One region of the Mucilaginibacter sp. cycad4 genome, then DNA from elsewhere that is predicted to be linked to it. Evidence: riboswitches for the same ligand, from Rfam matches in the RefSeq annotation. Region 1 holds a riboswitch; the other holds the start of a gene.
What was found. Region 1 has a riboswitch for cobalamin ahead of SNE26_RS08730 (TonB-dependent receptor domain-containing protein). Riboswitches for the same ligand answer to the same signal wherever they lie in the genome.
Positions count from the first base shown of each region.

Region 2: it holds a riboswitch for cobalamin, as region 1 does, so the genes downstream of both, metE (5-methyltetrahydropteroyltriglutamate--homocysteine S-methyltransferase) here and SNE26_RS08730 (TonB-dependent receptor domain-containing protein) in region 1, are expected to answer to the same signal.

Region 1 covers NZ_CP139559.1:2,149,054-2,165,742, forward strand. Annotated here, with positions in the region: gene thrS (threonine--tRNA ligase) at 1-325, shown strand, start outside; gene infC (translation initiation factor IF-3) at 327-893, shown strand; gene rpmI (50S ribosomal protein L35) at 986-1,186, shown strand; gene rplT (50S ribosomal protein L20) at 1,268-1,612, shown strand; gene SNE26_RS08715 (acyltransferase) at 1,697-2,770, shown strand; gene SNE26_RS08720 (SRPBCC family protein) at 2,808-3,542, opposite strand; gene SNE26_RS08725 (serine hydrolase) at 3,608-4,936, opposite strand; cobalamin riboswitch at 4,911-5,109, shown strand; gene SNE26_RS08730 (TonB-dependent receptor domain-containing protein) at 5,230-7,179, shown strand; gene SNE26_RS08735 (DUF6580 family putative transport protein) at 7,231-7,794, shown strand; gene SNE26_RS08740 (NAD-dependent deacylase) at 7,878-8,564, shown strand; gene SNE26_RS08745 (diphthine--ammonia ligase) at 8,604-9,317, shown strand; gene SNE26_RS08750 (hypothetical protein) at 9,544-9,792, opposite strand; gene SNE26_RS08755 (DUF3291 domain-containing protein) at 9,800-10,501, opposite strand; gene SNE26_RS08760 (GAF domain-containing protein) at 10,576-11,052, shown strand; gene SNE26_RS08765 (alpha/beta hydrolase) at 11,052-11,702, shown strand; gene SNE26_RS08770 (DNA-3-methyladenine glycosylase) at 11,699-12,301, shown strand; gene kynU (kynureninase) at 12,327-13,610, shown strand; gene SNE26_RS08780 (bestrophin family ion channel) at 13,624-14,478, shown strand; gene SNE26_RS08785 (histone deacetylase) at 14,484-15,386, shown strand; gene SNE26_RS08790 (MATE family efflux transporter) at 15,383-16,689, opposite strand, start outside.
Region 2 covers NZ_CP139559.1:2,814,395-2,831,083, reverse strand. Annotated here, with positions in the region: gene SNE26_RS11310 (MFS transporter) at 1-984, opposite strand, end outside; cobalamin riboswitch at 1,153-1,345, shown strand; gene metE (5-methyltetrahydropteroyltriglutamate--homocysteine S-methyltransferase) at 1,522-3,846, shown strand; gene SNE26_RS11300 (cysteine-rich CWC family protein) at 3,901-4,149, shown strand; gene SNE26_RS11295 (SRPBCC family protein) at 4,205-4,705, opposite strand; gene SNE26_RS11290 (VOC family protein) at 4,730-5,218, opposite strand; gene SNE26_RS11285 (VOC family protein) at 5,341-5,760, opposite strand; gene SNE26_RS11280 (metalloregulator ArsR/SmtB family transcription factor) at 5,767-6,096, opposite strand; gene kdsA (3-deoxy-8-phosphooctulonate synthase) at 6,406-7,182, shown strand; gene SNE26_RS11270 (KpsF/GutQ family sugar-phosphate isomerase) at 7,209-8,144, shown strand; gene SNE26_RS11265 (nucleotide sugar dehydrogenase) at 8,256-9,587, shown strand; gene SNE26_RS11260 (undecaprenyl-phosphate glucose phosphotransferase) at 9,798-11,201, shown strand; gene SNE26_RS11255 (helical backbone metal receptor) at 11,203-11,991, shown strand; tRNA gene SNE26_RS11250 (tRNA-Leu) at 12,085-12,166, shown strand; gene SNE26_RS11245 (hypothetical protein) at 12,231-12,746, shown strand; gene SNE26_RS11240 (MgtC/SapB family protein) at 12,924-13,562, opposite strand; gene SNE26_RS11235 (sugar transferase) at 13,833-15,176, opposite strand; gene SNE26_RS11230 (glycosyltransferase family 4 protein) at 15,299-16,417, opposite strand; gene SNE26_RS11225 (glycosyltransferase family 1 protein) at 16,414-16,689, opposite strand, start outside.

The DNA.
Region 1 (16,689 bases):
GCATTGCGCAGGTAATTTCCCGCTGTGGTTATCGCCCGAGCAGTTCATTATACTACCCATATCAGAAAAATATGAAGAATATGCAAAAAAAGTTTCTGATATATTAAAAGATTCCGATATTTGCGGGCTAATCGACTTCAGGGACGAGAAAATAGGCAGAAAAATACGAGATGCTGAAGTCAAAAAAATCCCTTACATGCTGGTTGTGGGCGAAAAAGAAGCTGCCGAAGGGCTGGTTTCTGTACGTAAACACGGTACCGGTGATTTGGGAAGTATGAGCATTGAAGATTTTAAAGAACAGATAACTAAAGAAATAACAGTATAACTTGGCATTAAACAAACCTTTCAATAGAGGACCAAGGCTTCCTTTTAAGAAAAAAGAAGCCGAACATAACATAAACCAATTCATTAGGGCTCAGGAAGTTCGCCTTGTAGGTGATAACGTAGAGCAGGGAGTTTACTCATTAAGAGATGCCCTTGCAATTGCACAGGAGCAGGAACTGGATCTGGTTGAAATATCTCCAAACGCCGTACCACCGGTTTGTAAAGTAACTGACTATAACAAGTTTATTTACGAGCAGAAGAAAAAGCTTAAAGAGATAAAAAGCAATGCCAAGCAAACGGTTATTAAAGAAATCCGTTTCGGACCGAACACTGACGACCATGACTTTGAATTTAAATTAAAGCATGCCATTAAGTTTTTGGAAGCCGGCGAAAAGGTAAGGGCTTACGTACACTTTAAAGGCCGCGCCATTGTTTACAAAGAACAAGGCGAGATTTTATTACTTCGTTTTGCCCAGGCATTAGAAGAAGTAGGTAAAGTAGAACAATTACCTAAGCTTGAAGGAAAAAGGATGTTTTTAACCCTTGCTCCAAAGGCCGCGAAAAAATAACACAAAAAGTGCATCTGTTCATTTATAATTGTACAGATGCTTTAAAAGAAAACGTTGAGAAACGTTAATATCTAACACAAATAAATAGAGTTATGCCAAAAATGAAAACCAATTCCAGTGCTAAAAAGCGCTTTAAGCTTACTGGAACCGGTAAAATCGCAAGAAAAAACGCATACAAAAGCCACATCTTAACCAAGATGTCGACAAAACGTAAGCGTGCCCTTGGTCAAACCAGCTTAGTATCTGATGCCGACATGGGTAACGTAAAACGTATGCTTTGTATCGGAAAGTAATTCACAAATTTTAAAACCAGGTATTAGAGTTTTAAGTCCGGCACACGAGATGCAGGCACTCACTACCAAAAAACACACAAGATGCCACGTTCAGTTAACGCAGTAGCGTCGAGAAGACGCAGGAAAAGGATCATGAACCTCGCCAAAGGTTATTGGGGTTCACGTAGCAAGGTATACACCATTGCAAAAAACACAGTTGAAAAAGGTTTACAGTACGCTTACCGCGACCGTAAAACCAAAAAGAGAGAGTTCAGGGCTTTATGGATCCAACGTATTAACGCTGGTGCCCGTCAGCATGGAATTTCTTACTCTCAGTTAATGGGTAAATTAGCCGCTAAAGAAATTGGCTTAAACCGTAAGGTATTAGCTGACTTAGCAATGAACAACCCTGATGCTTTCAAAGCAGTTGTTGATGCAGTAAAATAATATCGCATTGTAAATGCATGAAAGGCCGCAAATTGCGGCCTTTTTTTGTTTTAATTTAATTGTTTGAGTGGCTATTTTTACGGTATGACATCAAACAAGGAGGGGCAGCCTGCCTTATCTAATTTATTGCGCAGCAATTATTATCACTCCTTAAACGGATTTCGGGGCATTTCAATTATCCTTGTTATATTTTATCACCTTCAATTATCTGATAGTTATTTTTATACCACCGTATTCAACGGAGGGTTAGGGGTAAACATTTTCTTTGTCATCAGTGGCTTTTTAATCACAAGCTTATGTCTAAAAGAAAAAGAAGCGACCGGTGACCTGTCGTTAAAAAGGTTTTATATAAGGCGCCTTTTGAGGATTTTTCCCTTAGCCTATTTGTATATCGGGGTGGTGTTTTTATTAAACCATTTCTACAGATTAAACATTTCGTGGGTTCAATTTGCAGGTTCAGCATTATATCTAATGAATTTCAGCTATTTCCGGAGCCATGATTTCACTTATTACTTCAGTCACTATTGGTCGTTATCGGTTGAGGAACAATTTTATCTCCTTTTTCCTTTTATTTTAAAGATCAACAGAACTGCATTTTATTATATCATTATCAGCATTGTATTCGCATTGCCGCTATTGTGTACGGTGCAACAGTTTGTTCCGGTTTTGAACCGTGGCATTATTTACGGTTTTACTCATTATTTTATAAAATTTCAGTCAATTGGTGTTGGCTGTTTTTTTGCGTTGGTTGCCTCTAAAGGAACTTTGAATGTAAATTGGCTCAAACAAACAAAGGTAGCTGGCAATATTTTGGCTATAATATTGATGTTTGGATTGCATTTTGACGAATTTTACTCCTTAAGATCACTGTACGTAAACCTGGTGATTTCGCTAACTACGGGCTATTTAATTTTAAGCAATATCGTACCGGCAAATGATTGGATTTTTAAAGTATTAAACAATAAATTACTGTCATTTATTGGTATTCTATCGTATGGCATATACATATGGCAACAGTTATTTACCGGCCGGGATAGTAAAATGCCATTAAGCATATTTCCTTACAATCTATTGGGTTTGATTGCTGTCCCTTTATTATCATATTACCTTTACGAACGGCGTTTTCTAAAACTTAAATCAAAATTTAAAAGGAAATGAAAGCTAATAACACCTTGGAATAAATGTCGTAATTTTATTATTTAACAACAATCACCTCAACAAACTCATCCGGATCGTTATTAATATCCATATACTGTTTAAAATTCTGGATATCCTTGTCAACCATGTTTTTGAATACCGGGTTTAGTATTTTGGCTATGCCTGCGCCTACACCGCCTGCCGGGGGCTGATAACTGATCACTACATCAACAATGGTGCCTTGCCCGTCAACAGTATCCTGAAAGCGTACTTTACCGGCATTATTGATCATTGAATCGGACAGGGAGCTCCACCCGATTACTTCATTAGGTTCGTCATGAACAATCTCAGCATGCCAGCTAACCGTAGCAACGTTTTTAGGTAATTTGAGCACCCAATGCGAGTATTTTGAGTCGATGACCTCCACACTTTCCAGGTGTTTCATAAAAAGGGGCAGGTTATCAAGTTTGCGCCAAAATGCGTAAACCTTTTGCCGAGGTTTATTTACTACAAAAGACGAGCGGATATTTACATTTATGGGATTGGTTGATAGCTTGCCAATGCGTTTATAAAGCTCACAATGCCCGGTAATGCCCCGGTTTAACAAGTAACCACCGGCGCCTATTTTTACGATACTTGCAAACGGATTTTTGAAAATGTTTTTAAAGCCTGAAAAACCGAGTTTCATGCCACCTGCAATAGAGGTAAAGCGTTCGGGCCAGTTCAGGTTTATGCGGTCATCGCCATAAAGCACGGGGAAGTTGTCGGTATATTTTACTATTGTAGTTGCCATAGGTTTTTAAATAGTTGTCGTTTTTAAAACACCCATTGCGCCACTAAGTTTTCCTGAAGTGAATTTTATTTCTTTTTGCTATAGGTGAATTTAAATTTAGTTAAATCGGGCAGGTGCTTTTTAGGGCGATTTAATTCATACTGATATATCACCCGGCCAAGATTTTTCAGGAAAGGCAGGCATACGGTAGCGTATTCATATTTATTATCGTTCAGGATCCCATCCTCGTTTGATTGTACAACGGCACTGAGCATAAACTCCACCTTGTTTTTAAAATCTACGATATAGGCGTTGTCAATATCATAACCATAGCTATCACCAACTTTATTGAAGATCCTGATATCGGGGTTAATAATAGCGGTGCTGTCACCTCCATAAAACAAAAACTTGCAATAGGCAGGGAAATATTCAGGCCGGTTATAGGTGGGTTTTGTGTTTTCGGTAGGGAAGGTGCTCATATAACGGTAAACGAAGCGATAGTCGTCCTGCTTTAAATTAAAGCGCTGTGTTTTCGGGAAAGTTTCGGGGAACAGCAATCGCTTAAGCACCATTTGCTGATCAGCAAGGGGGTAAACATTCTTTTCAGAAAAATCAAGCGGTTTATTAACCAGCCGGTCGCTGCTATCTAAATAAGCTTTGCCTTGCAGCATATTTTCAAGGTGCATAGGATAATTCAAAACATCATATAATGCCGGCTTATGATAAACCAGCCTGCCATCGTCATAAAAATCGATGGGATTGGTATGTCTTGTACTCTCACCGGCATCGCCGATGGCTAACCTGCCCACAATACGGGTGTTGTTAAGATGATATTTCTTAAGCTTCTGGTTAACCTCAGCACGGCCGACAAACTCGTAGAGCCGGTTATATGCATCATTATCGCTTACCAGCAAGATCTTTTTAATATAGTTTTCGATGCTCGGCAAACCTGTTGAGGATGATGTATCTATTTTAACTTTAGTCTGGCCGGCAAATGCGCTATCGGTGATCATGACCGATTTGCGGCTTAAGCCTTTTATTTTTAACTCGTTTAATTTTTCAATGGCAAATATGGCTGTAGGAAGCTTTACCGTGCTTGCCGGGTAAAAATAATGACGCGCATTAAGGCGATAGCTGTATGAAGTAAAGTGCGGAACATTGTCTTTATCCCTGTCGATCCGGGTATACATGATCTGTATTTCGTTTTGTGCAGGATGGTTCAAAATGCCTGAAAATAGTTCGGGATGGCTATATAGTAAGCCTTTCAGAAAAATGGTATCAGGTTGCTGGGCAAAACTGCCAAGTGCGCTCATCATCAATAATAAAATGCAGCAATGTTTCATCATGATAAATATAGTTATGTAGTTTGAGGTTAACAGATACTTATTGTACTTTTGCAGCGCTTTAGGTTTCATTAAACTATTTTTTAATGAATTAAAAGGGAATACGGTGTAAGTCCGTAACTGTCCCGCAGCTGTAAGCTCCGTAACCGTTGCCAAATCTATAAGGTCACTTTCTGTAAACAGGAGGGAAGGCCAGGCAAAAAGGGGAGTAAGTCAGAAGACCTGCCAAGGCATTATATGTTATTCATAGCTTTCGGGGATTGAAGCTTGGATGTGAATGCTCTTCATTTGGCGTGTTTTCATTTTTATTCATTTCCGTGTATGCTATTTCGTATGCATTATTATTTTACACATATACATTATACATGGAAAAAAAGTACGCTAAAATTACTTTGGGTTTCGGCTTATTAGCAGTTGGTTTATCTGCCACAAGCGCATACGCACAGGATACCACACGCACATTAAATACGGTAGTAGTAACTGCAAGCCGGTCGCCCAAAAAGCTGTCAGATATTGGCCGCGTTGTTACCATAATCTCTGCGGATGAGATCAATAAATCGCAGGGCAAATCATTACCTCAATTATTAAATACCGTTGCCGGTATAACTTTTTCAGGTGCAAATAACGCCCCTGGCATCAGCACTTCGGTTTTCCTGCGCGGGGCTTCGTCAGGTAACACGCTCGTGCTTGTTGATGGTTTCCCGGTAAACAATGCTTCGGGCATCGATGGAAGTTATGACCTTAACGCCTTTTCGCTGGACATGGTAGATCATATCGAGATTTTAAAAGGAAGCGGTTCAACACTATATGGATCCGATGCTGTAGCGGGTGTTATCAATATCATCACCAAAAAAGCTAAAGAACAAGGATTGACCGGCGGCCTGCAGCTAACCGGCGGCAGCTACAGTACGTTTAAAGAGTCGGCCTCACTAATTGGGCGGGTAAAAAATACAGGTATAGCTATTAACCTTTCAAATACCGATTCAAAAGGTTTTGCAGCAGCTACAGATACCACGGGCAAAGGTGGTTTCAAGAAAGATGGTTTTCACCAACGCTCGGCCAGTGTAAATCTGAACCAGTATATTTCATCAAAATTTATTCTGAACGGAAACCTGCAGGTAAGCCATAACACGGGCGATTTACCATATGGCGCTTTTATAAGTGATAATGATTACACTTATAAAAACACATTCTTATTTGGTGGTGTAGGTGCAAAATGGATTTTGCCTAAAGGTAACCTTAATGTGAACCTGTCACAAAATACAGTCCAAAATAATTTTACTAACCTGCCATCCGATAATGGCGGAACCCACCAGGTTACGAAAAATACAGGCCGTATAACCAATGCCGAAGCTGTGTTTAATTATGAATTGAATAAGTATTTGGATATCACCAGTGGTGCGGCCTTTAAATACAGCAACACAAGCCAGTACAGTCTGTATGAGTCGACAGCTTACCAGTCACCTGCAAGCATTATCAAAGCAGGCGATGCTGCTAATAACATATTTAGTGCATATACATCGTTGTTTTTCAAATATGATATCTTCCACATGGAATTGGGTGGTAGGTATAATAATCATAGCAAATACGGCGATAAGTTTACCTACACTATCAATCCATCATTATTCCTTGCTGATCAGTTTAAGATCTTTGGTACAATAGCTTCTGCATTTAGGTCTCCTTCATTATACCAGTTGTTTTCAGAATATGGTAATCCTAAATTAAACCCTGAAATCACTACATCGTACGAAGCAGGTTTTGACTGGGAAATTGTTAAGAATACACTTTCATTTAATACCCAGTTTTTCAAGCGCAATACCAAAGATGTCATCTATTTTAAAAACCTGCCTGGCCCCCCTTATAGTCAATATGCAAACGGGCAACAGCAAAAAGATAAAGGCTTTGAAACCGAGTTGAAATATCACGACAATAAAATTCATGCATCTGCATATTACGCTTATGTAACAGGTAAGCTTACTGATGAAACTGGTGCACAAACCGGCAATCTTTACCGCAGGCCTAAGAATACTTTGGGTGCCAACATCAGTTATGATGTTTTAAACGATTTTCAGGTTGGCGTTAACTACAAATATACAGGCAACCGTACCGATCTGGCTTTTATAAACTTTGAATCAAGTGTGATTACGCTGAAGCATTACAACCTGGTTGATTTGCACCTGGAATATAAAGCAACAAAAAATTTAAATGTTTTTGGCGACCTGAACAACGTTTTGGATACTAAGTACGTAGACTGGTTAGGATACAATACACGCGGTATTAACTTTATGCTTGGCGCAAGGTATCAATTTAAATAGCGTTTGTTTATTGTACGGATTATTAAGTAATTTTACGCCATATATAAAATCATGACCGCAAAAGATAACACCAACCGCAATCTGTTTTTGATTATAATGATAGCAATAGCCGCGATATTTAGGGTGCTTGCTCTTTATTTTCCATCACTATATAATTTCACCCCTGTTGGGGCAATAGCCCTATTTGGAGGAGTGTACTTTAAGGACAAGTGGAAAGGCTATATCGTTGTATTGGCGACTTTATTTTTCACTGATTTAGTGATCAACTATCTACGTACATCAACAATTACATTTGGTTACAGTGTAACCTTTTGGGTGTATTTAAGCTTTGCATTAATGGTTTTGGTTGGCAGTTTGATTAAAAAAGTTAATGTTTTAAATATATTATTAGCTTCAACAGCCCCGGTGCTTATCCATTGGCTGCTCACCGATTTGCCAGGTGAATTGTATCCGCATACACTTGCAGGTTATGGTCAATCATTAGTAGCTGCCATACCATTTGAATACAATCTTCTATACGGAACATTTGTGTTTAGCGCGATACTTTTTGGTAGCTTTGAGTTAGCTAAGAATAAGTATACTTTTTTGCAGGATAAAAAGCAATTGGCTTTATAAGATAAATGAACTTAAATTTAAAGCGGATTGTTGAAAAACGATCCGCTTTTTTTGTGGGCTACCAGCCATCTACTTAATTCAATATGAAAAATATAGTAATACTAACCGGAGCAGGTATCAGCGCCGAAAGCGGCTTAAAAACATTCAGGGACAGCGATGGGTTGTGGGAGGGCTACAATATTGAAGATGTTGCGACCCCTGAAGCCTGGGAACATAACCCGGTTATGGTACAGCAATTTTATAACGAGCGCCGTAAAACTGTATTGGAAGTAAAGCCTAACGCGGCGCATTTTGCCCTTGCCGCGCTCGAAGAAAAATATAAAGTAACCATTGTTACACAAAACATCGACGACCTGCATGAAAGGGCAGGTTCAACTAACGTAGTACATTTGCACGGCATCATTACCCGGTCGCAATCAAGTATCAAACCGGAGCTTACTTATCCAATTGATGGCTGGGAAATTAAAATGGGCGAGAAATGTGAATTAGGCTCACAATTGCGCGCCCATGTTGTTTGGTTTGGTGAGCCTGTGCCAATGATAGAGCAGGCAGCTATGATCTGCGCCGGCGCTGATTTATTTATCCTTGTTGGATCCTCGCTGGCAGTTTACCCGGCTGCGGGACTGATAGGTTATGTTGACCCTGAAGTGCCGAAATATATTATTGATCCCAATATCCCTTCAGTAAATGTAAGGGGAAACCTAATTAAGATCCAGGAAAAGGCTACAATTGGCGTGCCGGCGCTGGTGAACGAATTATTGAAAGATTGAAATCACTAATTCGCTAACTTACTAAATCAATAACTATTTATGAAGTGCATCTTCAATTGGAGCGGCGGTAAAGACAGCGCCCTCGCCTTATACTATTGCCTGCAAAATCCGGAGATTGAGATAGCGTATCTTGTAACCACCATTAATGACGCGGCCGACAGGATTTCGATGCATGGAGTAAGGACGGAGTTGCTGATCAAACAGGCTAAAGCTATCGGCATTCCATTGTACGAGATCCGCCTGCCCGAAATGCCCGGTATGAAGGAGTACGATGATGTGATGCGCCATCATTTGACCCGTTTTAAAACTGAAGGCATAACCCATTCAATTTTTGGCGATATATTTTTACAGGATTTGCGGGATTATCGTGATGCCCGGTTAGGCGAAGCTGGCCTCACCGGTATTTACCCATTGTGGAAACGAGACACTTGCGAGCTTATCAATGAGTTTTTAGATCTCGGTTTCGGAACTGTGATAGCCTGTACCCAGCAGCGCCTGGAAAGGATAGTTGGAAAAGAAATCAGCAGAGAACTAATTGACGCTTTGCCTGAGAATGTTGATGTATGCGGCGAGAACGGGGAGTTTCACACCTTTACTTTTAAGGGGCCGATATTTGCGCATGAAATAAAATATATAACCAGCGTAAAGATTTTTAAGGAATATGCCGCACCAAAAAATGCTGATGATTCATGTGCCTCCATTTCAGACTCAAAGCCTTCCGGCTTTTGGTATTGCGACTTTTTACCGGCTTAACCTTGTGTTATTTGGCTAAATACCGTCCAAAATTAAATTTTGTTTAATATTATAAATATCTTGTTTATCAATATGTTAATATATAATAATTCAAGTTTTTATTCATATAAGTAATAAACCAAGAGGAATTATTTACTCAAAAGGCACCATCTTGCCAAATTAAATTTTGTTTTAGGGAATGTAGATTTATAAATATCTAATTATCAATACTATTAACAAGATTAATTCAATAATTGTATCTGAAATATGCATCTTTATAATCGGTGCGCATATCGTTAAAGCGGGTAGCTACTTTCTTTAAAAACTCGTCATCAAGTAATTCAAAAACACTGTTAACACCGTCGGTTAAATCCATCTCGGGGATCTTGTAACTTTGCTCAAGGGAGCCCTGCTCTATCTTTACAATAAATTTATTGTTCATATTCAGGATAGAGATCTTAAAATCCAGGTGCGGGAGTTCTGCAATAATTCTCATGTCTTTTTTATTTATCCAATAAACCGTTTAAGGGGTCTTTTCCATTGATGGTACCAAAGCTTGTAACAGGTTTAAACCGGGCGAAGAGCTCTTCGCTATACCAGCTTTCACTTCTTGTCTTTTTTATCACTTCGGCATGTTCAGGGCTTTTATAGGCAAAAGCTTTTACATGATCCAGGCTTTCCCAAACAGAAAATGTAGCCTGCCTGTATACCGGCGCTTCGCCAATGCCAAACGAGTTGATGTACCCAGGTACAGATTTCATCATATCTGCAACCGCGTCAACGTTAGCCCAAAAATTCTTTAACCTGTTAAACCTTATGGTGGCGCGGGTAAGTACTGCAACAGGGCCATTGATCTCGTTCGCTTCGGGCTTACCAAAAGGTTCTTTGCCATCCCAGCTTCCATGGCTTTGCAGGGGTTGGCAAAGCATTGTCCAGCTTTCGGCACCCAATGTTTTCCACCAGGAGGTTACGAAAGATTTACTGTAAAACTCATCGAAATCTTTGCGGTTATCCCAGCAAGCCAATAAACCCCATTGCTGCCAATCGGGTTCAAGATCAAAAGTTCCGTTTTTGCCTGAGCCCAGAAGCTTGTAAAAGCTGCATCCTTTTTGCATTAACAATGGGAGGCGATGAATAGCCATAGCCAGCAGGGCAAAAGGAATAAACAGCTTACGGTAGCGGATTATAGTGAGGCTAACAATCATGCAAATGCTAAATAAAAGATTAAATATGATATTTGCCTTATTTACTTTCAATACCACATCCTTACTTTTGTACCATGGCAGAGGATTTAACAATTACCACATCAACCGATAAAACCGATCAATACACCGCGCTTATCCCGCAAATTGAGGCTTTACTCTATGGTGAGCCCGATTTGGTCGCCAATATGGCAAACGTCGCTGCAGCTTTAAAGGAACAGTTTAAATGGTTTTGGGTGGGATTTTATTTGGTAAAAGAAAATGAGCTGGTTTTAGGGCCGTTTCAGGGACCTGTAGCCTGTACCCGCATCGGCTTAGGGAAAGGTGTTTGCGGAGCGGCCTGGCAGCAAGCAAAGACACTGGTTGTGCCCGATGTTGATGCATTTCCGGGGCATATTGCTTGCAGCTCACTTTCCCGCTCGGAAATTGTGGTGCCTGTGTTTAAAGATAATAAAGTAGTGGCTGTACTTGATGTGGATAGTGAACTGCTGGATCAGTTCAACGAAACCGACGCACAGTATCTTGAGCAAATAGTAAAGCTTATTAATTTTTAATGAGCAGGATCTATCTGATTGCCGGCCTTGGCGCCGATACGCGCGTATACAACAATATCAACCTTAACGATGAGCACGAAGTAACAACTATCGACTGGGTTGAACCTGATTTAAATGATACTTTAGTTACTTACGCGCAAAGACTTATTTATCAATACAATATCAAACCAAACTCAGTACTGATCGGCAACTCCTTAGGCGGGGTTATCGCTGTTGAAATGGCAAAGTTCATACCTGTTGAAAAGGTCATTTTAATCTCCAGTATTAAAACCAGCGATGAGGCACCACGGTATTTTAGTCTTTTCCGCACGTTGCCTGTTTACAAACTCATTCCGGGTAAGATATTTAATTCGATGGGAGGTATGGCAAAACCGTTGTTTGGGAACATGAGCCGGGAGGACGCGTGGTTATTCGGCGACATGCTCAAAAAATCGTCGCCGGTATTTATGAAATGGGCCATGTATGCTATCCTGCATTGGAAAAACGACATTATTCCACCAAATCTCTACCACATTACTGGTGATAAAGACCTGGTGTTTAACTATAAAAGAATAAAAGATGCTACCATTGTTAAGGGCGGTACGCATATCATGATCTTCGATAAGGCAAAAGAGATCAATAAATTATTGAAGGGGATACTGAAAAAATGAAAATACCTGAAAGTTATTATCTGGGCGATGATGTTGTAAGTATCAGTAAAGATTTGTTAGGCAAGTATTTATTTACTTGTATAGATGGTGTAATTACAGGAGGTTATATTGTTGAAACAGAGGCCTATAATGGCGTTGCAGATAAAGCTTCACACGCTTTTGGTAATCGACTTACATCCCGGACTAAAACCATGTTCATGCAGGGCGGCATAGCTTACGTTTATCTCTGTTATGGTATTCACGAAATGTTCAATATCGTTACTTCTGTTGAAGGGCATCCACAGGCAATACTCATCAGGGCCATCCAACCTACTGATGGTATCGAGGCTATGCAAGTACGGCGTAATATGGCAGTGCTAAAGCCTAATATTACGGCAGGCCCCGGTTCGCTAGCTAAGGCTTTAGGGATTTCGCGCAATATCAATGCGTATAGCTTGCAAGGCGATACTATTTGGCTCGAAGATCGTGGTTTAACTTTTCCTGATGAGCAGATAAAAGCGGGCCCGAGGATAGGGGTAGATTATGCCGCCGAAGATGCTTTACTGCCTTATCGTTTCTATGTAAAAGGCAATATTTACGTGAGCAAGCCCAATAAATAAGCTTGCTATTTTGTAATATTGGCGAATGAACTATCAAAACGATCTGGCATTTGCCCGGCAGCAGGATGAGCAGGATTCGCTAAAAGATTTTAGAAGCCGCTTCTTAATTCCAAAGCACAACGGCGAAGATGCAGTTTACCTTTGCGGTAATTCACTTGGATTGCAACCCGTATCAGCACAGCAATACCTGGCCGATCAATTAAACACCTGGGAAAACCTTGCTGTCGAAGGTTGGTTCCAGGGCAATGACCCCTGGCTTGACTATCATAAATCTGTTACCGGCTCAATTGCCCGCCTCGTAGGAGCCCGGGAAAATGAAGTTACCGTAATGAATTCACTTACAGTAAACCTTCATTTATTGATGGTAAGTTTTTATAAACCAGATAATAAACGTTTTAAAATTATCATGGAAGGAGGGGCTTTCCCTTCAGATCAATACGCAATGGAAAGCCAGGTGAGGTTTCATGGCTTCAACCCTAAAGATGCGATAATTGAGATTTTTCCGCGGGAGGGCGAGGTTACATTACGTACTGAAGATATCATCCAGGCCATTGATCAAAACCAAAATGAACTTGCATTAGTGCTGTTTGGCGGGATCAATTATTATACCGGGCAGTTCTTCGATCTTAAAGCGATAGCTGATGCTGCTCATGCGGCAGGAGCTTATGCCGGGTTTGATCTGGCCCATGCTGCGGGCAATGTCCCATTGCAATTGCACAACTGGGGCGCCGATTTTGCTTGCTGGTGTTCGTATAAATACATGAACTCGGGGCCGGGCGGCATAAGCGGTATTTTTGTACACGAAAAACATTTTACAGGTAAAGAGATGAACAGGTTTGCCGGCTGGTGGGGATACCGCAGGGATAAGCAGTTTCTGATGGCCCCGGGTTTCGATCCCGAGGTTGGCGCAGCCGGCTGGCAGGTAAGCACAAGTCCAATATTGCTTCTCGCTTTGTTTAAAGCCTCTATGGCTATTTTTGATGATGCGGGCGGTTTAGGCATCCTTCGAGAGAAAAGCGTTCGTTTAACGGGCTATTTAGAGTTTTTAATCCAGGCAATCAATCAACAGGAAGGTGAGGAGATCTACAGAATCATTACACCTGGCGATCCGGCAATCCGTGGCTGCCAGCTTTCGGTAGTTTGCAAGCGAAATGCGCGGGCAATTTTTAACTATCTGGCACAAAACGGCGTTATAGGCGACTGGCGCGAACCTGATGTGATCCGCCTGAGCCCTGTACCACTTTACAATACATTTGAGGATGTTTACAAAGCAGTCAGATTGATGGCTGATGCATTAAAAGCTGTTTAAATTTTGCACAGATATGGTTTATTATAATCCCAAAGAATGGTTTTCATTCATTTTTAAAATAAATAAGGCCGAAACACTTCGCGAGTTGTTTCCGCTGATGATTGCAGTAGGTGCATATGCAGGCGTGGTTACTTATTTCCTGATCGACTTTTGGCAGCTGCCCGATACAAGCATACTCAAGAAGGTAATCTTTATTCATCAGACTATCGGTTTTGTATTTTCATTGTTATTGGCCTTTCGTATCAATTCGGCTTATGACCGCTGGTGGGAGGGCCGCAAGATCTGGGGAAGCCTGGTGAACAATAGCCGCAATCTCGCAATTAAATTAAAGCACCTGATTAGCGAAGATGAACTGGCTTTTTTCAACTATGCTATTCCCCGTTATGCAAGGGCCCTGAGAGATCATTTACGGGATGAATATGTTCCGGAGGAGCAGTCGTTCGTCAGTGTTGATGCTCAAAAGCATGTGCCTAATCAGGTGGCTTCCGAAATGATCAAAAATATTTACCGGTTAAATAAAGAAGGTGTTATTAACCCGGAGCAATTGTTTAGCATAACAGCCGAAATTACTTCTTTTACAGATATTTGCGGCGCTTGTGAACGAATTAAGAAAACACCTATTCCGTTTTCTTACAATGTATTTATTAAGAAATTTATCTTTACATACATCATGACCCTGCCGTTTACCTGGGCCTTTGATCTCAAGTATTTTATTATCCCGATAATCTGCTTTGTACTTTTTGTTTTTGCGAGTATTGAATTATTAGCCGAAGAAATTGAGGACCCATTTGGTCGTGATGCCAATGATTTACCCTTGGATAGCATTTGCGAAAACATTCAAAAACATGTAGGGGAGTTGATAGGATAAAACGCATGCTCAAAATAGCTTACGATCCGATATACGCCCATCCGATGCCCGAAGGCCACCGCTTTCCGATGCTGAAGTATGAACTGATCCCGGCCCAGTTATTACATGAAGGCGTGATAAGTACGGGTAACCTGTTTTCGCCCGGCCTGCTGGAAGAAGATATCATTATCCGTACCCATGATGTAAATTACTGGCGCCAGCTTCGCGATCTCACGCTTTCACCAAAAGAACAACGCCGTACGGGTTTTCCTTTATCGGCGCGGTTGGTTGAACGGGAGGTGAGGATAGCAAAGGGTACAATCGATGGCTGCCGGTATGCTTTTGAGGATGGTGTTGCATTCAATGTTGCAGGCGGAACACATCACGCAGGCAGTAACTGGGGCGAAGGTTTCTGCTTGTTAAATGACCAGGCAATAGCAGCTAATTATTTATTGTATAATAAATTAGCTACCTCTATCTTAATAATTGATTTAGATGTGCACCAGGGTAACGGCACTGCCGAAATTTTTGAAAATGAGCCCAGGGTATTTACTTTCTCTATGCATGGGGCCAACAATTTTCCATACAGAAAGGAACATTCTGATCTGGATATCCCTTTACAGGATGGCGTAAGCGATGACGAGTTTCTCGACATACTTAAAACAACCCTGCCGCGATTGATTGAGCAACGTAAGCCTGACTTTATTTTTTACCTTTCGGGTGTTGATATTTTGGCCACCGATAAGCTGGGCAAGCTCACCCTGAGCAAAGAAGCGTGCAAAGCCCGTGATCAGTTTGTTTTTGAACAATGCATCAAACGCAATATACCGGTACAGGTAAGTATGGGAGGAGGCTATTCACCGCAGATTAAAGATATTGTTGAAGCGCATTGCAATACATTCAAAGCAGCTATCGACCTTTATTTTTAATCTTTGGCTATTATGGGCATTACAGGCTTTATCTTGTGGCTTTTACTAAGCAGGTTAAAACGTACAAATAAAAGTACCGAAGCAGTTCCCAGGCCCAACACAAGGCCATACCAAACCCCATATACGCCAAGATTTAATTTAATACCAAGTAGGTAACCAACAGGCAAACCAATTATCCAGTAAGCCAGAAAAGTAATAACGGTTGGGATATTTACGTCGCCCATGCCCCTTAGCACGCCAAGCCCAACAACCTGCGCACCATCAAATAATTGAAAAAATGCTGCTATGATAAGTAGTTGTGATGCAATAGCAATTACCTCTTTATCCGAAGTAATTATCCATGGTAAAAGATGCCTGCCTAAAGCAAATACTACCGCCGTAAAACTCATGAACAACAGTACAATATGATAGTTGGAGATAGCCGCAAGCCTTAAATTACGATGATCACTTACACCAAAATAGTTACCCGACTTAATTGCTGCAGCCGCACCAATGCCGCTGGCCATCATATAAGTCATGGATGCCATGGTTATGGTTACCTGGTGTGCGGCCTGCGCAACTACACCAATGGTGCCAACCAATAATGCAGCACCGCCGAATGCGCTGATCTCAAACGTGTATTGCATTGCCACAGGCGCCCCGATTTTCATGATCTGGATACCCCGAAGTCTGTCGATATTCTTAATAGCAAAATCTGTTAAATAAGTTTTAAAATTCTTTGACCGGAAAACATAGATCCCCATAACGGTTGCCATTAAGCAACGATCTATAAGTGTACTATAGCCCACACCTCTGATGCCCATTGGTTGGATGCCAAACAAGCCCTTAACAAAAATTATCCCGAACAAAATATTAATAAGGTTGCCCCATATGGATATCATCATGGCTTGTTTGGTGAAGCCCAGGCCTTCGGCAAACTGCTTGAATGTATTGAAGATAAGCAGCGGGATCAGGGACAGGCTAAGCAAAAATAAATATGGCTTAGCTTCCTTCACAACCTGGGGCGATTGGTCAAGGTGACCAATAAGTAACATGGTGCCAAAATAAATTCCGCAGAACAGAATAATGCCGCTCAGGATATTCAGGAATAAACTATTGGAAAGTAACAGCCCGCACTCTTTATGATTTTTGCGGCCATTGTTTTGGGCGATAAGTGGCGTTAAGCCATAAGAAATACCCATACCAATCACCAGCGGAACCATAAAGAGGCTGTTTACGGTTGACACCGCAGCCAAAGAAACAGTACCTGCAAAGTGACCAACAATAATGGTATCAGACATTTGAACGAGCGTATGCCCTACGT
Region 2 (16,689 bases), 670 kb from region 1:
GTTAATGATGCGGCCGCTGATCACATTGGAGATCACAAAACCTACAGTAAGCGGAAGAAATGCCAGCCCGGCCATAATAGAAGGATAGTTAAGTACTTTTTGCAAATAAAGACTTAAAATAAAAACACTGCCGTAGTAAGATCCGTTTAAAACCGCACCCAGTATTAAAAGCGCGTTAAACCTCCCTGACCTGAACAGGTGGAATGGAAGCATAGGGTGTGCTGTTTTCCTTTCAATCCATAAAAAAAGACCGAAAATCAATGAACTCAGAATAAGCCCTCCCCAGATGAGTACATGGCCTAATCCAAGCCGGGGTATTTCAATAATTACACTAATGAGCGTGGTGACCGAAAGCATCCAGGTGAGTTGTCCGGGCAGATCAAAACTCCTCTTGCTTGTTTTTGCCGTTTGCTCCATTTTAAAACTCAGGATATAACCAATTATGCAAATTGGGATGTTAACAATAAAAATGAAACGCCAGCTGCTGAATGCGATCAGTAAACCACCAATGGTAGGGCCGGCCGCCATGGCGGCGCTTCCGGCAGCTGTCCACAAGCCTACGGCCCGCGTACGTGTTTGTGGTGTATGTGCAAACTGGTGATTGAGCAATGCAAGCGAACTTGGGATCATCATAGCAGCCCCGATTCCCTGGGCCACACGGCAAATGATAAGCGTAATGGCGTCAGGGGCCAAACCGCAGCCTGCTGATGCAATGCCGAAAATGATCATGCCAATCTGGAAGATCTTTTTTGATCCTAATAGGTCGCCGAGGCTGCCTGCCGATAGCATGAGTACTGCAAATGCAAGCGTGTATGCGTCAATAACCCATTGCAGGGTGCTGATACCGGCATGATATGCTTTTGCAATTTCAGGTAATGCAATATTAACGATCGAAACATCAAGTTGTGCTACTACAAAGGCGAGGCTGGTGGTTAACACCGCCCAGCCAAAGCCTGGAGGGTTTGAATGTGTTTTCTGGTTCATAGAAGCTGCCAAAGGTAAGGATCAGTTTGCATCGGGAGTGGTACAATTTGAGGGTTTAACAGGCTTACGTGTTTATTGACCATGGTGTGACTTATGATTTCACCAATAAAATAACCTGGATATTCAGCCGGCATATCCTTATATTTGCCCTGATAAGTTCTTTACTTTACTTCATCAACCGGTATAGGTTTTACTTAATTGTAGATTAATAGGGAATCGTGTGCAAATCACGAACTGTCGCGCAACTGTAAGTAACACAAAGGTTTTTGCCAGTGATGTCCACTGTCCCGATGAAATAGGGGTGGGAAGGACGGCAAAAATGTTACAAGTCAGGAGACCTGCCTAATACTGAATTGACAATGCTTTCGCGGTATGAAGCTTTGGTCAGGGTTATGATTACTTGCCTGTTTGGGTCCATAGCCCGTTATGACAGGCTTGTGCCCATATATTCTCTCCATATTTTATATATCACAAAACATTACGAAGCTTAGCTTAAAGGGCTTTTAACCGATTTATTCATTTAATCAATTAAAAGAAATGCTAACGCAAAATTTAGGCTACCCGCGTATTGGTAGCCGGCGCGAATTAAAAAAAGTCTGCGAAAACTATTGGGCAGGTAAAACGGGTTTAAAAAATGTGCTTACCGTTGGTAAATACATCAGGGAAGAAAACTGGCTGCTGCAAAAAGAAGCCGGGATTGACCTGATCCCCTCAAATGATTTTTCATTTTATGATCAGGTACTTGATCATTCATTGATGTTTGGCGCTATTCCTAAACGCTATCATGAAGTGATTGGGCAAAAGGGCAATACCGAGCTCGATCTGTATTTTGCCATGGCGCGTGGCTATCAAAAAGAGGGGTTGGATGTGGTAGCCATGGAAATGACCAAATGGTTTGATACCAATTATCATTACATAGTCCCCGAGTTTTATAAAGATCAGCAGTTTAAACTTTTCTCCACCAAAGTTATCGATGAGTTTTATGAGGCCAAACAGTTGGGCATAGTCAGTAAACCGGTATTGCTCGGCCCTGTATCGTACCTGTTGCTGGGCAAAGAGAAAGAGGCTGGTTTGGATAGGGTAGACCTTATTAAAAATCTGCTGCCTGTTTATTTTGATATCCTGAATAAGCTTAAGGCTTTAGGTGCCGAGTGGGTTCAGTTTGATGAACCGTTTTTAGCGCTTGATTTAAGCGAAAAACAACAGGAGGTATTTAAAGATACCTATAAGCAATTGAAGAAAGAATTTCCTTTCCTGAAGATAGTACTGGCAACCTACTTTGAACGCCTGGGCGATAATACTCAATTGGCAACAGTATTACCGGTTGATGTTTTACATATCGACCTGGTTCGTGCCCCTCAGCAATTAGATGATGTGATAGCCCATTTGCCGCAAAAAACTATCCTCTCTTTAGGGGTTGTTGACGGGCGCAACATCTGGAAAAATGACTTTGTTAACTCACTGGGCATTATAAAGAATGCGAAAGATAAGTTAGGTGCCGACCGCGTTTGGATAGCCCCTTCATGCTCATTGATCCATTCGCCATGCGATCTGCAAAATGAAACCAACGATGAAGTGCTTACTCCCGAAATTAAGCAGTGGCTGGCTTTTGCGCGCCAAAAAATAAACGAAGTGGTGTTGCTCAGCAAATTATCGGAAGATGCGGTGAGCGATAGCAGCCTGCATCAACTGGCAAAAAACCGGCAGGCAAATGAAGCCCGCCGAACATCTGCATTGATCCATAACCCGGCGGTTAAACAACGTGTAAGCGCCATCACCGAAAATGATGCAAAGCGTATAAGTGCTTTTCCTGCCCGGAAAGAGCAACAGCAGCAACTGCTTGACCTGCCGCTTTTTGCTACCACTACCATTGGCTCGTTCCCGCAAACAGCCGAAGTACGAAGCTGGCGGGCCCAATTAAAAAAAGGTGCAATAACCCCGGGGGAGTATAATAAACTGATAGCTGCCGAAACAGAAAAGGCTATAAAATGGCAGGAGGAAATAGGTTTGGATGTGCTGGTACATGGCGAGTTTGAACGTAATGATATGGTAGAGTACTTTGGCGAACAACTGGCAGGCTTTACCTTTACACAAAATGGATGGGTGCAAAGCTATGGCAGCCGCTGTGTTAAACCACCCGTTATTTATGGCGATGTATCAAGGCCACAGTCCATGACGGTAAAATGGTCGGCTTATGCGCAGTCATTAACCTCAAAATGGATGAAAGGTATGTTGACCGGCCCGGTGACTATTTTGCAATGGTCGTTTGTGCGCAATGACCAGCCCCGTTCCGAAACCTGTACGCAGATAGCTTTGGCCATTCGTGACGAAGTTTGTGACCTGGAAAGCGCCGGCATCAGGATTATCCAGATAGATGAACCGGCCATTCGCGAAGGATTACCGCTTCGCAGGGATGACATGGCAAATTACCTTGACTGGGCAGTTAAAGCTTTCAGGATTTCGGCAAGCGGCGTTCAGGACAGTACACAGATCCACACGCATATGTGCTATTCGGAGTTTAATGATATCATTAAAAGCATAGCCGACATGGATGCCGATGTGATCACGATAGAAACGTCGCGCTCGCAAATGGAGCTGCTGGATGTTTTTGCCGATTTTAAGTATCCTAATGAAATTGGCCCCGGTGTATATGATATTCACTCGCCCCGCGTGCCTAACCGGGAAGAGATGATCTGTTTACTTAAACGCGCCCAGGCGGTAATACCCGATGCCCAGCTTTGGGTAAATCCCGATTGTGGTTTAAAAACGCGGGGCTGGGATGAAACCCGAAAGGCCTTAATAGAGATGGTTGAAGCTGCAAAGGCTATCCGTGAAAATGTTATCAGCAATGTAACTGCTTAAATAAATTAACTGCTGTGTATCCGTAAGGATACACAGTAGTTTTATATACTTAGTATGACAAAGCATGAAAATAAATACTGCCCGCGGTGTAATGAGCCGTTTGAATGCAAAGTAGGCAGCATCCTGTTGTGCCAGTGCCAGGGCATCAGCTTTACCGACCAGGAGCGCGATTATATCCGCTTAACCTATCCCGATTGCCTGTGCCGCAAATGCCTGATGGTTATGAAGCATGAAATCAGTTCAACCGCAGCTAAGGAAAAAATGAAAACGATACTTGAAGCAATCAGGAAGGGTAAGCAATAGTACACGATTGTTGTTTCCAGTCAGAAGCTTAGCTTTGTGCGTTCTGCTTTAGCTTTTATTTTATTTCTCCTGCTTCAAAAAGCTCATCCAAACGCCAGTGCGAATCATTTACCCCGCGTTCCATACCTGATTGCAGCATGCCGTCACGATCAGCCGCCGACTGGAAAACTGATTGTGTAGTTACCTTTGTGCGGTTACCTGGCAGCGCTTCAAATTTTGCAGTTTCTAAAGTAACATGACCGCTTTCGGGCAATCCTTCAAACTCAAATGTTTGGATGATACGTTCAGGCGCGGTTACGTCATGGATCACACCATGAAAACCGTAATCATTACCGGCCGGGTCGGTATGAATATAACGGTAAGCGCCTCCGCTGCGGCAGTCAAACTTATCTATGCGCATTTTAAGTTCGCGTGGGCCCAGCCATCTAACAATAAGCTCAGGATCGGTAAAAGCTCTGAAAACAAGTTCGCGCGGTGCTTCAAATTCGCGGGTTATAAAAAGCTCCTGTTTACCGGGTTCGGCCTTAATTTCTGTTTGATTTTTTGTGGTGATCATGGTGTTTTTTATTTAGGTGATTGATTAATCGTTATCGTTAGCTTCCTGCAAAAGCTTGATATCCATTTTGGTCATCTGCATCATGGCGCTCATAACTCTTTTAGCTTTTTCAGGGTTCTCGTTGTTATAAAGTAATTCGCTCATAACTTCAGGAACAATTTGCCAGGTAACGCCAAATTTATCGTCGAGCCAGCCGCATTGACTGGTTTTGCCGCCGCCTGCAGGTAGTGCTTCCCACAGGTAATCAATTTCCTCCTGGGTTTTGCAGTTTATATAAAACGAAGTAGCCGGCGAAAAATTGAACATCGGTCCTCCGTCCAGCGCTAAAAACTGCTGGTCTTCTATACGAAATGTTCCGACTAACATTTTGCGGCCGTTGCCGGGATCGGTAAGTGAGCTTACTTCGCTTTCTGAGTTTTTAAATACCGAAGTATAAAATTTCATTGCTTCTTCAAGGTTGCCGTTAAACCATAAAAAAGGAGTTACTTTCTGGGTTGCTTTAAATGTTGCCATTGGTTTTTGTTTTTATTGGTTAAAATTTGTTGCTTTTGATATTTCAAAGTTAGCGGCAATAGCAAGGGGTAATAGTGTCCAAAAACGACGAGATAAGGGGGTATTAGCGACAAATTACTTTTTTATCTCCCTGGCATTTTGCTCATATCCATGTAGAGTACATTCCAGCTGTGGCCATCGGGATCCGTAAACAGGCATCCGTACATCCAGCCATCCATTTCCCGGGGTTTATGATTGCTTTTACCGCCTGCGGTAACTGCTTTTTGGGCCAGTTCATCAACTTCTTCCTTGCTTTCCGCATCGATAGACAGCAGAACTTCAACTCCTTTGGTTGTATCCGCCAGGCCGCAGTTTTCGACAAAGCCTTTAAAGGTGCTTTCGTCAAAAAGCATTACGGTAACATCCTTTTCTCCAACCTGCATGGCTGCAGAATTTGGTCCGTTCCCAAATTGTGAATTAAACCGGAAACCGAGTTTACTGAAAAACTCCTTTGATACATTTACATTTTTTACAGGCAGATTGATCCAGAATTGCTTTGTCATAATTGATTATTTTAAAGGTTTATCATTGTTTTTTAATTCTTCAAGCAGGTTATCAAGAGCGTCGAATTTTTCCTCCCAAACCTTGCGGTAACGCTCAACCCATTGGGCCACTTCGTCAAGCTGTTTCAACCGGGGTTCGCAATACCGTTCACGGCCTTGTTTCTTAATAGCGATAAGGCCGCATTCGGTTAAAATTTTTATATGCTGGGATATAGCGGGGCGGCTCACATCAAAGTTATCCGCTATGGCATTCAGGTTCATGGGTTTAAAGGCTATCAGGTTAATGATATCCCTGCGGGTTGGATCGGCAATGGCCTGGAAAACATCTCGTCTCATCTAAATCAAATATGATATGTAAGTGATTGCTTACAAATTTATATGTAAGCAATCACTTACGCAAATTTTTTCAAAATTTTTTTTGAATGAAAAAAGGGGGGAAGGACAGGGCAAACACATTTAAATATCCGAACGCGTTAACCCTGTAAAAAATTAAATAGTTGATTGTGAATTCCTTATAAGTGTTTTTTTGAAAAGTGTTAACCCTGTTAACCCCACGTATGCGCGTTTGCCCCGGGGAGAATAGCCCTTCTGTATGATTCTCAAAAAAATCATCATCTTTGTGGCTGATAAATAGATCCTAACAATATGCTGTTTGAACAAATAAGCCAAAAGCCGTTCTTTATTCTTGGTCCCTGTGTAATGGAAAGCCAGGAGTTATTATATACCGTTGCCGAAAAAGTAGCCGAAGCCGGACAGAAATATAATGTACCGGTGATATTTAAGTCGTCATTTGATAAAGCCAACCGTACATCTATTCATTCATACCGTGGCCCGGGATTAGAGAAAGGCATGGAAATGCTGCTGAATGTTAAGCAACGCTTTGGTTTACCGGTTACTACAGATATCCATGAACCGTTCCAGGCAGCTATTGTAGCCGAGGTTGCTGATATTTTGCAGATCCCTGCGTTTTTATGCCGCCAAACAGATCTGCTGGTTGCAGCTGCCCAAACAGGTAAAATTGTCAACGTAAAAAAAGCCCAGTTCCTTTCGGGGCATGATATGTTTTATCCCGCTCAAAAAGTTATTGAAGCTGGCAACAAGCAGGTGATATTAACCGAGCGGGGCAATATGTATGGCTATAATAATTTAGCTGTCGATTTCAGGAATATTTACGATATGAAAGCTTTTGGCCACCCGGTTTGTATGGATTGTACCCATTCGGTTCAACGCCCGGGCGGAGCAGGAGGAAAAACCGGCGGGGACCGCACCTTTGTGCCCATGATGGCGCTGGCAGCAAAGGCTTTTGGAGCCGACGGCTATTTTTTAGAAACGCATCCCGATCCTGATAATGCCCTGAGCGATGGCCCCAACATGGTTAAGCTGCACGAACTTGATAAGGTTTTAGCACCATTGGTTGGGTAAGTTTTTTCTTCTGAATGTCCGGATCCATGAAAGATATTGCAAAAAGGGTTTTTGATATTGAAATAGAATCGCTGCAGCATGTAGCCGGTTTAATTGATGATGAGTTTGCAAGAGTTGTTGACGCCATACTAAAATCAACGGGTAAACTTGTTGTTATTGGCATTGGCAAATCGGGACTGATTGGCAAAAAGATAGCTGCCACATTGGCCAGCACAGGCACACCAAGCTTTTTTTTACATCCGGGAGAGGCTTTTCATGGTGATTTGGGCATGGTAGGCCCCAATGACATTGTTTTATTAATATCCTATTCGGGCGAAACCGACGAAGTGCTGAAGCTTATCCCGTATTTAAAGTGGAATAAGAATGTGATGATCGGTATAACAGGCAACCCTGTATCAACCGTTGCCAAAAACTGCAGTTATCACCTTAATATAAAAGTTGAACGGGAAGCTTGCCCGCTTGAACTGGCGCCAACATCGTCAACTACCGCGGCGCTGGTTATGGGCGATGCCCTGGCTATAGCGTTAATGGAGTCGCGAAACTTTCAGCAGCATGATTTTGCGCGTTTTCATCCGGGAGGTAGCCTTGGACGTAAACTGCTGGTAAAGGTTAAAGACCTGATGCGTACCGATAAGCTTCCTTTTATCAATGAAGAGGCCTCATTTATGGACCTGTTACTGCGCATGTCCGAAGGCAGGTTAGGTATGGTTATAGTAGGCGATGCGTCCCGGATAAAGGGGGTAGTAACAGATGGCGATCTTCGCAGGGCCTTGCTTAAACACCCTGATACCTCAACTTTAACCATAGCCGAAATTATGACCGTTAACCCGGTTATTATTGATGAGGAAGAATTTGTAGGCTATGCCGAGCAGTTAATGCTTGAAAAGAAGATCACCACGTTACTCGTAGGTTCTGCACAAAACCGGTCAATAACAGGTGTTTATCAGATATATACGGCCTGAAACAATTTTGATTAGCCTAAGCCGCCTATTCTTTAGCTCGGGAAGCATCTGATTTTGGTAATATTTGATTAACTTTACCGGTATCTATCATATTCTACCGTACTAAATTAAATGTCTGATCAATCAAATCCGATCACCAATAAATTTCGCGCTCCTGCAAATATTCATATTGCAATAATAGGTCTTGGCTATGTGGGATTGCCCCTTGCTGTTGAATTTGCCAAAAAATATCCGGTAAAAGGCTTTGATATTAAACAAAGCCGGGTTGATGAGTTAAATAACGCGTTTGACCGTACCCTTGAAACCAGTACCGATGAACTATCGGCGGTTTTAGGTTCAAAGGATGAGGGCAGGGGACTCACTTTTACATCGCAGATAACAGACATTGCTTCCTGTAACGTTTATATTGTTTCGGTACCTACCCCAACCGATCAGCATAACCGACCTGATCTAAGCCTGCTTATCATGGCAAGTAAATCAATTGCAAGTGTATTGAAGAGGGGGGATGTGGTTATTTATGAGTCGACGGTTTATCCAGGTGTAACCGAGGAGGTTTGTGTACCTGTTTTACAAATGGAATCGGGTTTGCAGTATAATAATGATTTTTTTGCAGGATACTCGCCCGAGCGTATCAATCCGGGCGATAAAATTCACACGTTAACCAATATTTTAAAAGTGACATCGGGTTCAACGCCCGAGGCCGCTGATTTTATCGACAGCTTATACCAGTCAATAGTAAAAGCAGGAACGCATAAAGCCCCTGCCATTAAAGTTGCAGAAGCCTGTAAGGTGATCGAAAATTCGCAGCGCGATATCAATATTGCTTTTGTAAACGAGCTGGCCAAAATATTCAATATCATGGATATTGACACTCATGCGGTTTTGGCAGCGGCAGGCACCAAATGGAATTTCCTGAATTTTAAACCAGGCCTTGTAGGCGGGCACTGCACAGGAGTTGATCCGTACTACCTTGCAGCAAAAGCCCAACAAATGGGTTATCATCCCGAAATTATCCTGGCCGGGCGGAGGCTTAATGACGGCATGGGCACCTACGTTGCCCTTGAAGTCATTAAACTTATGGTGAAGAATGATATTTCAGTTAAAAACTCAAAGATCCTTGTACTCGGTTTTACTTTTAAGGAAAATTGCCCGGATGTTCGTAATACCAGGGTAATTGATATTATTAAGGGCTTCGATGGCTTTGATGCAGCATGTGAAATATATGATCCGTGGGCCGATCCGGATGAAGTAAAAAGAGAATATGGCATCGTTACACTAAAAAATTACCGGCAGTTAAGCGGTGCTTATGATGCTATTGTTATGGCTGTGGCACATCGCGAGTTTTATGATTTAGATTATGCAAGTTTAAAGCATACACCATCGTCGGTAATTTATGATATAAAAGGCATTTTAAACAAGGATGTTGTAAACGGACGGTTGTAAATGTTGTTTTTACAGTTATTTTTTTCACATAGAAATCATTTTTTTCTCACTGTTAACAGAGAATTCATTTTGAATAAATTTCTTAATTTCTAATTTTGTGGCTGTGGAAATAATACATTTGTAACCGTGTCTCCATTTAATTATGACATTGTTATTTGTAAATAATTATAGTAATTTTAGCAGGGTTGCATACTACATAAGCACATATACATGATTCACAGATACGCTACTTTTATTAAAGCAGTGAACCTTACCATTGATTATATTATACTTAATATGAGCATGGTAATTTCTTACTTCATCGAAGACCGGTCATATATTTTTTGGATTAACAACAGGCAGTACCTGCCTATTGTATTAGTTTTTAATCTCATTTGGCTGCTATCAGCTAACATCACCGGGCTTTATGAACATGTTCTCAATAAAGATTCCATTAAAACTTATCGCGGCGTAATTAAAACCTATTTGCTGTTTGTAAGCTTTATTTGCTTCACTATCATCATATTGATAGGTACCAAAGCGTATTTTATAACACGCGAGTATCTTTTTTACTCGCTGGCATTATTCGGTTTCCTGCTTGGTTTATGGAAGTTAATATTCCTGAGTATCCGTAAAAGTGACCGTGCAACGCTTATTGATACACGTACTGTTATCATTATAGGCGGGGGCCGCATCGGGTCAGACCTATATAGCTTTTTTAAACAAAACCCCGAACGCGGTTATAAGCTTGTTGGCTTTTTTGATGATGGATTGAATAGTGTACTTGACCAAAGCCTTTACTTAGGCGGCACTAATGATTGTATAAGCTATGTGCTTAACAATAAGGTTGATGAGATATTTTGTACGCTTCCAAACTCTGAAGCAGAGAAAATAGAGCAGTTGATGCTTGATGCGGATAAAAACCTGATCAGGTTTAAATTTGTGCCCGAATATTACGACTACGCCAAAAAACCAACGTTTATACAAAGTTTCGGCCATATCCCGGTAATATCAGTACGGCCAGAACCTTTAGAGAACATGCTGAACCGCTCCATCAAACGCCTGTTTGATGTTTGCTTTTCAATATTTGTTATCCTGTTTATTTTTAGCTGGCTATTCCCCATTTTGGCTATCATTATAAAACTTGAGTCAAAAGGGCCTATATTCTTTGTACAGGAGCGCTCGGGCAGGGATAATAAACCATTTAAATGCTACAAATTTCGCAGCATGAGGGTTAATCATGATTCGGATAAAAAACAAGCCACACGCGGCGATTCGCGTATAACCAAGTCCGGTGCTTTTATCCGTAAAACAAGTATTGACGAATTGCCGCAGTTTTTTAACGTGATATTAGGCAATATGTCTATAGTTGGTCCAAGGCCGCACATGATAAGCCATACACAGCAATATTCGCAGCTTATTGATACTTTCATGGTAAGGCACTTTCTTAAACCTGGTATTACAGGTTGGGCACAGGTGTCAGGCTTAAGGGGCGAAACCCAAACCACACAGGCTATGCTTGAGCGTGTTGAGGCTGATGTTTGGTATCTTGAAAACTGGTCGTTCCTGCTGGATATGAAGATCATCTTTCTAACCGTATGGAACGTGTTTAGAGGCGAAAAGAACGCGTTTTAACATGCCGGTATTCCGGGATCAGCTAAGCCGAAAGGTTGAACTTTCCGGAATCCCTAAGCGGATCGTATCCATTGTCCCTTCACAAACAGAATTGCTTTTTCACCTTGGCTTAAATGCTGAAGTAATTGGCATTACTAAATTCTGTATCCGTCCGGCAGATGCGTTTAGATCAATCACCAAAGTAGGGGGGACTAAGCAGCTTGATATCCAAAAAATTCGATCGCTGGCCCCCGATTTAATTATTGCCAATAAAGAAGAGAACGACCGCCTCCAGGTAGAAGAATTAATGAATATATGCCCGGTTTGGATCAGTGATATATTTGATCTGGATTCGGCTTTGCAAATGATTGGTTGCATTGGTGATATTATAGGTAAGCCCGGGCAGGCAAACATGCTTTGCGTGGAAATCAATGATCGCTTTAACGGTATAAAACTTCCCTTAAACAGACTGAACGTAGCTTATCTCATTTGGCGCAAACCCTATATGCTTGCCGGCAAGGGAACTTTCATTGATAGTATGCTGCAAAAATGTGGGCTAAACAACGTAACCGAAGCCGAACGTTATCCGCAGATTGATGTGGCTGCTTTAGTCGCAGCTGATCCCGATCTTGTTTTTCTATCATCAGAGCCGTATCCATTTACTCAAAAACATATGGACGATTTTAAAGTGCTTTTACCAAATGCTAAAGTGGCTTTGGTAGACGGTGAAATGTTTTCATGGTATGGCAGCCGGCTTTTGAATGCACCGGCATACTTTAAACCACTGATGAATGAGCTTGTGAAAAATTAATTCCTACTAAATGAGCACGATAGAAAAAAAATGGAAATTATGTTTTTAAGTATAATTTTAAACGCTATCTTTGCAGCCTGTTAAATCAGAAACGCGGAAGTGGCGTAATTGGTAGCCGCACCAGACTTAGGATCTGGCGCTTCACGGCGTGGGGGTTCGAGTCCCTTCTTCCGCACATAGAAACCGGTCACATTTGGCCGGTTTTTTTGTTTTATATTAGTTCATAAATAGTTTTTATAATGAATGAAATAACTACCCAAATAGACAAAAGCGATTATGAGGGGTATTTTGATTTTCTAAATATAAAAATTGATGATGAATTTTTAGATGAGCTGCTGGATTTAAAATACCCCGGTGAAATGTACAAGGGTACTATACCTACTTTACTTTTTGCTATGGAAATTGATGCAGAAAGTAAAATTGTTTGGAATAGAATTTTCCCGGCTTTGAATTCCAAAACTATTTGCCCGATTTTAATGTGCCCTGATGATTTAGATTTTTCTTGTACTATCGTCGTTGCCGAAATTGAATGTCTTGAGAATATCGTAAAATGGAATAGAATAGGTTTGGATATAACAAAGGATTGGCAAGCAGAAAGTATCGGGTCAGAGGTACAGTGGTTTGACAAAATACCTCCATACGAATTTTTAAAATCCAATTATTTAGAGATGATAAAAGCTTTCGAGGTTCAATTTGGGATAGACAAAGCTGCTTGGGTTATCAAAAATGAAGAGTACCGAAATAACAACTGTTAGTTATATATGTCATTGATTATTAGTAAAATATATTCTAAGTATTCTATTGTAGTCCCCTGTGATGCACAATATAGGGACTGTGTCTAAGTCCTAAGAGGGGCACTTTAAACAATGACCCTTTCTAATTCTAAAAACCCGCTATTTTTTTTCCAAACTGAACGACAGCTTCAATTTGTATCATGAAAATTCAAAATGTTCGATAGCTGGAATATCGTTAATTGAATTGATGAACAGATCCATTTTAACTGAAGGGCCGTGAAGCTGCCATGTTAAAAGCATATAGTCACCATCTTTCACTCTTTTAACCATCTTGAATTTCAGTTTATGAGCTGTCATCATATTTTCGCACAAGATGATACCATTTACCGAGACCGGATATTTAATATAAAATGTTTTGGATTGATTATAATAGTCTATTTTCTTTTGAAAAGAAGGAAGTACGGAAAGTATGAACAGGATCATTATACTGGCGCATCCGGCAGCTAAATAGTAACCGGCTCCAATACCCATGCCTACTGCCGCAACAGCCCAGATAGTAGCTGCGGTTGTGATGCCATTAACGCGGTTTTCTCCTCTGAAAATAACACCGGCACCAAGGAAGCCAATCCCGGTAACAACGTTTGAAGCGATCCGGTCTGCATTGTTGGGCGCACCAATGGCTGTTGACATCAATGTAAAAAAACAGGCACCAAAGGATATCATAATGGTGGTACGGAAGCCGGCCGCTTTACCATGATATTCTCTTTCGGCGCCTACAAGTCCACCCCACAAAAGGGCCAGCAAAAACCTGATCAGGATTTCTATATCGAAAGCCATAAATTCAATTTTATTTGATTATAATCGAATATATGATTTTTATAGATACTTGAACCTGCAGAGTTTCATCGTCTATGTACCGGGAGTACCCAAGTGAGCCATGAAAGTAAAAGACATCCGTTAGGAAATGGTGTTCTCATAATTTAATGTGTAGGTTACCCGGTAAATTGGCTTATAAAAATAAAGCAGGATGGTTTCATTACCATTCTGCTCGTCTTTTAAATACTTAATATTTTCGGGAAATTGTTATCCCGAATTATAAAATAGCTTTTACTTGCCCTTAAGTTGAACCATCACCTTTATGGTTTGGAAGATTATGCTTAAGTCGTTATTAAAGTTAATGTTTTTTAAATAAATAAGGTCGTAACGAACCCGGTGACGCATCTCCTGAACATTTTCGGCATAGCCATAATTTACCTGTCCTATAGAGGTGAGGCCAGGTTTAAGTTTAAATAACTTTTTGTAGTTAGGCGATTCTTCTATGAGTTGTTCAATAAAATACTGCCGCTCTGGCCTTGGGCCAACGACAGACATGTCGCCCTTTAAAACATTCCAAAACTGCGGTAGTTCGTCTAGCCGGGACTTGCGCAAAAATACGCCCCATTTAGTAATTCGCGGATCTTTATCTTTTGACAGCATAGGCACAGCTTGTTCTGAATTTACGTACATGCTTCTGAACTTATACATTCTGAACGGTTTATGATTTCTGCCAATTCTTTCCTGGCGATAAAAAACCGGGCCTTTTGAAGTTAATTTAGTTATTATGGCTAAAGCAATAAACACAGGAAGCCCCGGGACCATTACCAGAAGGGAAAACAGAATGTCGAAACAGCGCTTAAAAAAAATAATCTTCAGACTTAGTTCAATAGAAGAGGAGAGCTGTATCACAGGGAGATTTTCATAATTGACGATACTGGCATAACTGTTATCAAGTACAAGATCCGAAACCAGTTTAATTTTAATGGAATGCTGATCGCCCAGGTTAACCAGTTTATTCAATAAAAGCTGATCCATGAATTTGTAGCATATAAATGCTTCGTCCGGCCTGGCATCAAGGATTTTATCAAATAATATTTCATGTGGCATGCTTTCAATCATCTCGTCGGGTATGGTGGTAACAAAATTATACCCGTACTCAGGATGCCTTGAAAATGATTTTTTTACCCGGTTAACGATATCCGCATTACCAATTATTATAACATGTTTAATGTTGTAACCTTTTTTACGAATATAATCGAGTGTGAAAAAGATCAGGGATCGCTGGGCAATTATGAAAATAAAAAACAAAAGATATGTGCAAAACATTACCATTCTGCTTACTTCATAAAGCTTAAAGAAATAAACTATCCCCAAAACCATTACCAGGTGGTAAACGATAGAGGACATGAATTTGCTTAAATTATCACTTAATATTAGTGGCCTCTTTATAACATAGTTTTTAGTTACCGAGGCAATGGTAATCCAGGTTAAGTTAACTAATAATAAAAAATCAGTTGATTGTATCTGGGACGAATAAAATGTCACTATAAGTAAGTGAGCACACTGGAGTGCAATATTTAATAAGATTAAATCACAAAAAAACGTGAATGGCTGAAGTAGTTTAGAGTAGCGCATTTGCGATCAAGGTTAAGTTGTGCAAATATAAAAATTTTTACTAAAACGAATTGTTTTTAAATAAAATCAATATTTATTAAACTTAATTACGGGGGCTTCGCTGACAACGCTACAATTAAAAACTAATTATTCTTCATTTTATTTTGTATTTTATTATTAATGTAGATAAGTAGCTCATTTTTAAATATATCTGTTGAGAAACAAGAAGCGTGTCTGGCGATTTCTTTATAATTAAATAACGATTCGTTAACCTCGAAACGCTCCACTGCGTCTTTAATGGCCCAGGCAGACTGTTCATAGAAGAATATTCCCGTTTTATTCTCTACAACACTTTCCAACGCCCCCCCTTTACCAAAAGCAATTACAGGAGTACCACAGGCCTGGGCTTCAACAGGTAAAATGCCAAAGTCCTCTTCGGCCGCAAACACAAAGGCTTTGGCATCGGCCAGGTATTTTTTGAGTATGTCAAAAGGCTGATAGCCAAGTAATATTGTATTAGGAGTAGTTAATTTGCTCACCTTTTTAAAATCTGGTCCTTCGCCAATAACATATAATTTTTTATCAGGCATTTGAGCAAAGGCCTGTACAATCAGGTCAATTTTTTTATAGGGGACAAATCGTGAACAGGTCACGTAGTAATCCTTTTTTTCATAAGCGGGTAAAAAATCTTCCGTGGCTACATTGGGGTATATAACTGTACTTTCACGGCCGTAGATTTTTTTAATTCGCCTGGCTATGTAATTTGAATTGGCGATAAAATGATCAACCCTGTTGGTGCTTATAATATCCCAGTTCCTTATGCGGTGCAGCAGGTATTTCGCTATAAATCCTTTTAAACCTTTATTCAATCCTGATTCTTTTAAATATTGATGATGAAGGTCCCATGCATAGCGTATCGGCGAATGGCAATAACAGATATGCATTTGGTTTGAATTGGTTAAAGCTCCTTTAGCCACAGCGTGTGAGGATGATATAATCAGATCATAGCTTGATAAATCAAACTGCTCAATAGCCAAAGGAAATAAAGGCAGGTAGGCCCGGTATTTAGTTTTTGCAAATGGCAGTTTCTGAATAAAAGAAGTGTTTATCTTATGCCCGGAAAGGCCAAGCTTAACAATGGTTTCCTCGCGGGCTACAAGCGTATAAATATCCGCATCGGAATATAATGCGGCAATTTCTTTAAAAACGTTTTCAGAGCCACCAATTACGGTAAGCCATTCGTGTACTAATGCAACTTTCAAGGTGGTGTAATTAAATGAGTAATGGAATTGACAATTTGCCTGGCCGAAGTTTCCCAGCTAAACCGCTTTATATTTTGTTTGCCGTTTATAACAAGAGTGTCGCGTAATACTGCATCATCAAAAAGTAAATCGATACCTTTTGCAATGTCAGTTACATTAAGCGGGTTTACATAAATACTGGCATCGCCGCAAACTTCGTGCAAACTGTCTATGTCAGATACTATTGTTGGGCAGCTATGAGCCATTGCCTCAAGCGGCGGAATTCCGAAACC